One region of the Acidovorax sp. DW039 genome, then DNA from elsewhere that is predicted to be linked to it. Evidence: predicted binding sites of a transcription regulator. Region 1 holds the regulator's gene; the other holds the start of a gene.
What was found. The regulator FNR, encoded in region 1, switches genes on or off when oxygen is low (the NO sensors DNR and NnrR bind a similar motif). The targets are predictions, from matches to a motif close to TTGATNNNNATCAA.
Positions count from the first base shown of each region.

Region 1 (3,226 bases):
TCAAAAACCATGGCAATGCCACGAACGAAAAACCATCCCATGGAGGTGACCCGCACCCCCTCATCACCCAGCTCCACCAGTCCCTGGTCCTGCATCTCCTCTAGGCGCTCAAGTTCCGCAGCGAAATAGCGACGGAAATCGATCAGCCATGCCTGCTCCATGGGCTCAATCAACAGCTCGCCCTGGCACATCAAGGCCATGATGGCGGCGCGCCGCACCAAGTCATCACGGTTCAGCGCAAGACCACGCACCACGGGCAAGCGCCCTTGATCGAGGTAGTCGTAATACTCTTCCAGAGTCTTGGCGTTCTGGCTGTAGGTGGCCCCCACCCGGCCAATCGCCGATACCCCCAGGCCAATCAGGTCGCAGTCTGGCTGCGTGCTGTAACCCTGAAAGTTGCGATGCAGGCGCCCCTGGCGCTTGGCAATTGCAAGGGCATCTGTAGGCAGGGCAAAGTGATCCATCCCCACATAGACGTAACCGGCCTCCAGAAACGCGTCCAGCGAGCGGGCCAGCATGGACACCTTGGCGCCTGCTGTTGGCAGTTCCGCTGAGATGATGCGCCGTTGGGGTTTGAAGCGCTCGGGCAAATGGGCGTAGGCGTACAACGCGATGCGGTCAGGGCGCAGCTGTGCAATCTGCTTCAGCGTGCGATCAAATGACTCAGGAGTTTGCCGCGGCAAGCCGTAAATCAGATCGACGTTGATGGAGTCGAAGCCGATGGATCGTGCAGACTCGACCAAGGCAAACACCTGCTCGGCAGGCTGCACCCGGTGCACAGCCTTCTGCACTTCTGCATCGAAATCCTGCACACCGAAACTCAGCCGATTGAAGCCCAGTTCAGCCAGCAAAGCCAACCTGTCGGCGTTGACAGTGCGGGGGTCCACCTCAATCGAATACTCACCGCCTGGCGCAAGGGTAAAGCTGCGCTTGAGCATGGACATCAACTCACGCAGCCCAACGTCGGAAAGGAACGTTGGAGTGCCGCCCCCCAGATGCAGCTGGCTGACCACCTGCCCTACACCACACTGGGCCGTGTGCAGGTCAATTTCCCGGCTCAGGTACCGCAGATAAACATCGGCGCGATCATGGTGTTTGGTAATGATCTTGTTGCAGGCGCAGTAGTAGCATAGCGACTCGCAAAAAGGAATGTGCACATACAAAGACAGTGGCATCGCCTTGGCACCGGTACCCAGCCCCCGCTGTGCGAGGGCCAGCGTGTAGTCCTCCTGCCCGAAAGCCTCCACGAAACGGTCCGCCGTGGGGTAGGAGGTGTATCGGGGGCCCGGCACATCAAACCGGGTGAGTAGTTCTGGGGTTACTGCGGTCATGGGGATATCCTTGCGTACTGGCTTACTGTGCCGCAGCCTTCTTTTTGCGTCCTTGACCTGCATCAAGTGAAACGATCTCCACTGGAGCGACAATTTGATGCATATCATCTGCTACTACTCGCAGACCGAGGCATGCCGGCCTCCCTCGTCGGGCACGATATGTCCGAACTACATCCAGGTATCTGTGCCATGAATCCGCTCACCATCAAAGTCGCTTGCTCAAACTGCAATCTGCGAGAACTTTGTATGCCTGTCGGCCTGAACGAAGAACAGCTCCAGCGCATCGACGAGGTGGTCGCAGTGCGCCGCAAGGTCAAGCGTGGCGGCACCCTTTTTCGCAATGGTGAGGCGTTCACATCGCTGTATGCCATTCGCACGGGCTTTTTCAAAACCTGCGTGGCGACGGAAGATGGCCGCGATCAGGTGACCGGGTTCCAGATGGCTGGTGAAATCATTGGTCTCGATGGCATCGTGAATGAACACCACACCTGCGATGCCGTGGCACTGGAAGACGCTGAAGTGTGCGTCATGCCGTTTGACCGCATTGAAGAGCTGTCGCGCGAAGTGACTGCCCTGCAGCACCACGTCCACAAGATCATGAGCCGCGAAATCGTTCGCGAACACGGGGTAATGCTGCTGCTGGGCAGCATGCGTGCTGAAGAGCGCCTTGCGGCCTTTTTGCTGAATCTGGTGCAGCGCCTGCATGCGCGCGGGTTTTCCCAGTCTGAACTGGTGCTGCGCATGACGCGTGAAGAGATTGGCAGCTATCTGGGTTTGAAGCTTGAAACTGTCAGCCGCACTTTCTCCAAATTTGTGGAAGAAGGCACTGTGGAAGTGCGACAGCGTCACGTCAGGATTCTCGACACCGACGCCTTGCGACGCATTGTCAACAACCAGCAGGCCTGCCACTAGGCCCACTGACGGAGCAGTAACCAGCTGCGTTCAACACACAATCCCTTCCCCGTTATCGCAACGCGGAAGGGATTTTTGTTATCAAGAGCAGGAAGGCGTCTTGCGGCAGTCGTCCGGGCGATCGTGCTCAGGTACAGGGCAGCGATTCAATTCAAACGGCGACATGGCCAGCAGTGTCGTCAACGCACTGGAAACCATGGTGAGTATCCAGAACGCAAAAAAAACGACCGTGTAAACACCACTGCGCGACAGCCCCAGAGGGTGACCAAACCAGTGCAGATCCTCCGGGTCCACCAAGGCAAATACCAGCATCTCCAGGCCGCCCGCCACCAGGAAGGCGGGCCATGCAATCCACATCAGGCGTTGCGTCCACATCGTTCTGTCTCCTTGCTGCTTGGCTTCAGGCTGAGCTCTTCACAAAGAGCATCGGGACCAACTTAACTCAGCGCGGCTGGTCCTTCAAGGGGGTTAGCGCGTGGTTTCGGCCCTTCACGGCAGGCAACATGCTGGGGTCTGCCTTCTCCAGCGTCTTGTTGATATCGATGCCTTGCTGGTAGTAGTCCTCTGCCACCACCGGATCGGGCCTGGACATGGCAATCCACAGCGTAACAAACCCGGCAACGACCACCAATGCTGGCCCTGCCAGCACGAGCCAGACGTGGCCAAACTTCCACCAAGGTGCCGAACCCGAAGGGGCTGCCGAAGAAACTGCTGACATATTCATCTCCTTCACATTCAGGCTTGCAAGCCTAAGCTCCGCTGCTTACCTGGGAACCAAAAATACTGTTTTCTCTGCCACGTGGGCACCACTTTCAGCACCAATCTCTACCGTGATCGGATGGGAGCCGGGCGAGGCAGAGCCATAAGGCACCTGGAGCCGCACAGCCACCCAGCGCGACTGGGCGGGCTCGATCTCCACCTCTGTCTCAGAGGCCACTTCCAAGCCTTCCAGCCCCTTGGCGCCAATGCGATAGCGCTGTGGC
Region 1 covers NZ_AP029019.1:3,034,339-3,037,564, forward strand. The annotation lists gene hemN (oxygen-independent coproporphyrinogen III oxidase) at 1-1,331, opposite strand, end outside; gene fnr (fumarate/nitrate reduction transcriptional regulator Fnr) at 1,521-2,243, shown strand; gene AACH87_RS13530 (hypothetical protein) at 2,325-2,618, opposite strand; gene AACH87_RS13535 (FixH family protein) at 2,686-2,961, opposite strand; gene ccoG (cytochrome c oxidase accessory protein CcoG) at 3,007-3,226, opposite strand, start outside.

Region 2 (3,226 bases), 690 kb from region 1:
GCGTTCTTATTGCTGGCGGAGATGGTGCGACGTCCGGTGCGCCTGTGTCGAGTCCGTATGACAGCGCGCTGGTCTTTGATGAATCCAGATTCACCTGGACCGAGGTGACGAGCTTGCGCACCGCGCGTGCTGAACTTGGGTTGGTCCTGCTGCCCTCGGGCCGTGCGCTGGGGGTGGGGGGAACGGTCGGAGGCAACCAGCACACCACCGAGGTGGACCAATTCGAGCAGCGGTTTGCGGTCACGCCGGCTTGGCACGAAGGCGGAGATATGTCACCAGCACTGCCAGTGAGTGCGCTGAGGGGAGAACGTGTTTCGTTTACAGTGCGGTCCAACCCAGGCGCGGTAGCGTCTGTTCAGGGCTGCGGCGGTACGCTGGTAGGCACGGTGTACACCACCGGCCCCATCACCGCCCATTGCAATGTGACCGCCAGTTTCGCGGTTGGACTCACAGTCACTGCGGTGGCCGGGACCGGGGGCACCATCTCCCCAAACGGTGCGCAGGTGGTTCCCGCAGGAGATTCCATCCGTTTCACCGTGACGCCCCAAACTGGCTATCAAATTGCGTCCGTGGTGGGTTGTGGTGGCACACGCGATCAGAACGAGTACACCATCAGTGCGGTCACGCAGAGCTGCACCGTCACAGCGGCTTTCACGCCCATCCTTCACGCTGTGACGGCTTCGGCCCTGCCTGGCGGCAGCATCAGCCCCACCGGCATGGTCAACGTGACCGAAGGCCAGGTCAGCAGCTTCACCGTCACCCCCGCAGCGGGTTACCGCATTGCCGCCGTCACGGGCTGCGGCGGCACACTGGCGGGCAGCACTTACACCACGGCGGCGGTGACGGCGGCCTGCACGGTGCAGGCGCGTTTTGAAACCCTGCCCCGGCCCACGGACACGGGCTCGGGCCCTGTCAATGTGGGCGTGGTGGACGATGCCACCAGCTGCCAGCTGGACCTGGCGGGCACCGGCCCTATGGGGGCGCCCGCGCCCTATCCGGGGGGCACCCTGCCGCACGGGGCGTTCCGCGTGCGCCTTGTCAATTGCCAGCCGGGCGCTACCGTGCGCGTGGCCGTCACGTTTCCGGACCTCACCGGCATGACGGTGAAAAAGTACGGCCCCACACCCGACAGCCCCGCGCGCAGCCGCTACTACGACCCTGCGAACCTGCAGATCAGCGGCAACACCGTGACGTATGACGTGACGGACGGCGGCTGGGGCGACAACAGCTTTGGCGTGCAAGACGGCACCATCAATGACCCCGTGGTCCCGGTGTTGCTGGCGGCTTCCGGCCCGGCCGCCATCCCGACCCTGTCGGCCTGGAGCCTGGTGGGGTTGGCCGCCTTGCTGGGCTTGGCGGCTGGGTGGGGTGGCGGCCCCGCACCCGGGCGGCTGCGCTCGGTCGGCAGGGCAACAAAAAACTGAAGAAAAATGGCTGCTAGCGCTTATGGGGTAAGCGCTATAAGCTATAAAATTAATAGCATTCTATGGCGCTGATGGCGGGATGATTCGCTGATGCAGGTCAATGGGCAGGCGGGGGCAGTGTCTTGAAATCAGGCACACCCCGCCTCAAGTGCTCTGCAATTCGGAGGACATTCACCCATGCGTCTCGACAAATTCACCACCAAATTCCAGGAAGCCCTGGGCGATGCACAAAGCCTGGCCCTGGCCCATGACAACGCCTACATTGAGCCCGTGCACGTGCTGCTGGCCATGCTCAAGCAGGACGACGGCCCCAAAGCGCTGCTGCAGCGCGCGGGCGCCAACGTACCGGGCCTGACCAGCGCAGCGGAAGCCGCCATCAAGCGCCTGCCGCAAGTGCAGGGGCACGACCAGGTGCAGGGCGGCCCCGAGCTGGGCCGTGTGCTGCAGGCCACCGAGAAAGAAGCCATCAAGCGCGGCGACCAGTTCATTGCCAGCGAACTCTTCTTGCTGGCGCTGACCGACAGCAAAAGCGATGTCGCGCAGATCGCCAAAGACAACGGCCTGACCCGCAAGAGCCTGGAGGCTGCCATCACCGCCGTGCGTGGCGGCCAGAAGATGGACAGTGCCGAGGCCGAAGGCCAGCGCGGCGCGCTGCAAAAGTACTGCCTGGACCTGACCGAGCGCGCCCGTGCAGGCAAGCTCGACCCGGTGATTGGCCGCGACGACGAAATCCGCCGCGCCATCCAGGTGCTGCAGCGCCGCAGCAAGAACAACCCGGTGCTCATCGGCGAGCCCGGCGTGGGCAAGACCGCGATTGTGGAAGGCCTGGCCCAGCGCATCGTGGCGGGCGAGGTGCCCGAGTCGCTCAAGGGCAAGCGCGTCCTTTCGCTGGACATGGCGGCCCTGCTGGCCGGTGCCAAGTACCGCGGCGAGTTTGAAGAGCGCCTCAAAACCGTGCTGAGCGAACTGGCCAAGGACGAAGGCCAGACCATCGTTTTCATCGACGAGCTGCACACCATGGTGGGCGCGGGCAAGGGCGAGGGCGCGATGGATGCGGGCAACATGCTCAAGCCTGCCCTTGCGCGCGGCGAGCTGCACTGCGTGGGTGCGACCACGCTGGACGAGTACCGCAAGTACATCGAAAAAGATGCTGCGCTGGAACGCCGCTTCCAGAAAATCCTGGTGGGCGAGCCCACGGTGGAGGCCACCATCGCCATCCTGCGCGGTCTGCAGGAAAAGTACGAAGTGCACCATGGCGTGGAGATCACCGACCCGGCCATCGTGGCTGCGGCTGAACTCTCCAATCGCTACATCACCGACCGCTTCCTGCCCGACAAGGCGATTGACCTGATCGATGAGGCCGCGGCCAAGATCAAGATCGAAATCGACTCCAAGCCCGAGGCCATCGACAAGCTCGACCGCCGCCTGATCCAGCTGCAGATCGAGCGCGAGGCGGTGAAAAAGGAGAAGGACGAGGCCTCGCAAAAGCGCCTGGCGCTGCTGGAGGAAGAGATCGACAAGCTGCAAAAAGAGATTGCCGACCTGGAGGACGTGTGGACCGCTGAAAAAGCCCAGGCCCAGGGCAGCCAGCAGGTGCGCGAGCAGGTCGAGAAAGTGAAGCAGCAGATCGAGGAACTCAAGCGCAAGGGCGACTTCAACAAGGTGGCCGAGCTGCAGTACGGCAAGCTGCCCGACCTGGAGCGCCAACTGAAGGAAGCGCAGGCCAAGGAAGAGGGCAAGGACGGTGCGTCCACCCCCAACCGGCTGCTGCGCACGCAGGTGGGTGCGGAAGAAATTGCCGA
Region 2 covers NZ_AP029019.1:3,726,954-3,730,179, reverse strand. The annotation lists gene AACH87_RS16675 (kelch repeat-containing protein) at 1-1,424, shown strand, start outside; gene clpB (ATP-dependent chaperone ClpB) at 1,602-3,226, shown strand, end outside.
Region 2: clpB (ATP-dependent chaperone ClpB) is a predicted target of FNR. The motif match lies at 1,512-1,525, and genes of this name have one in related genera.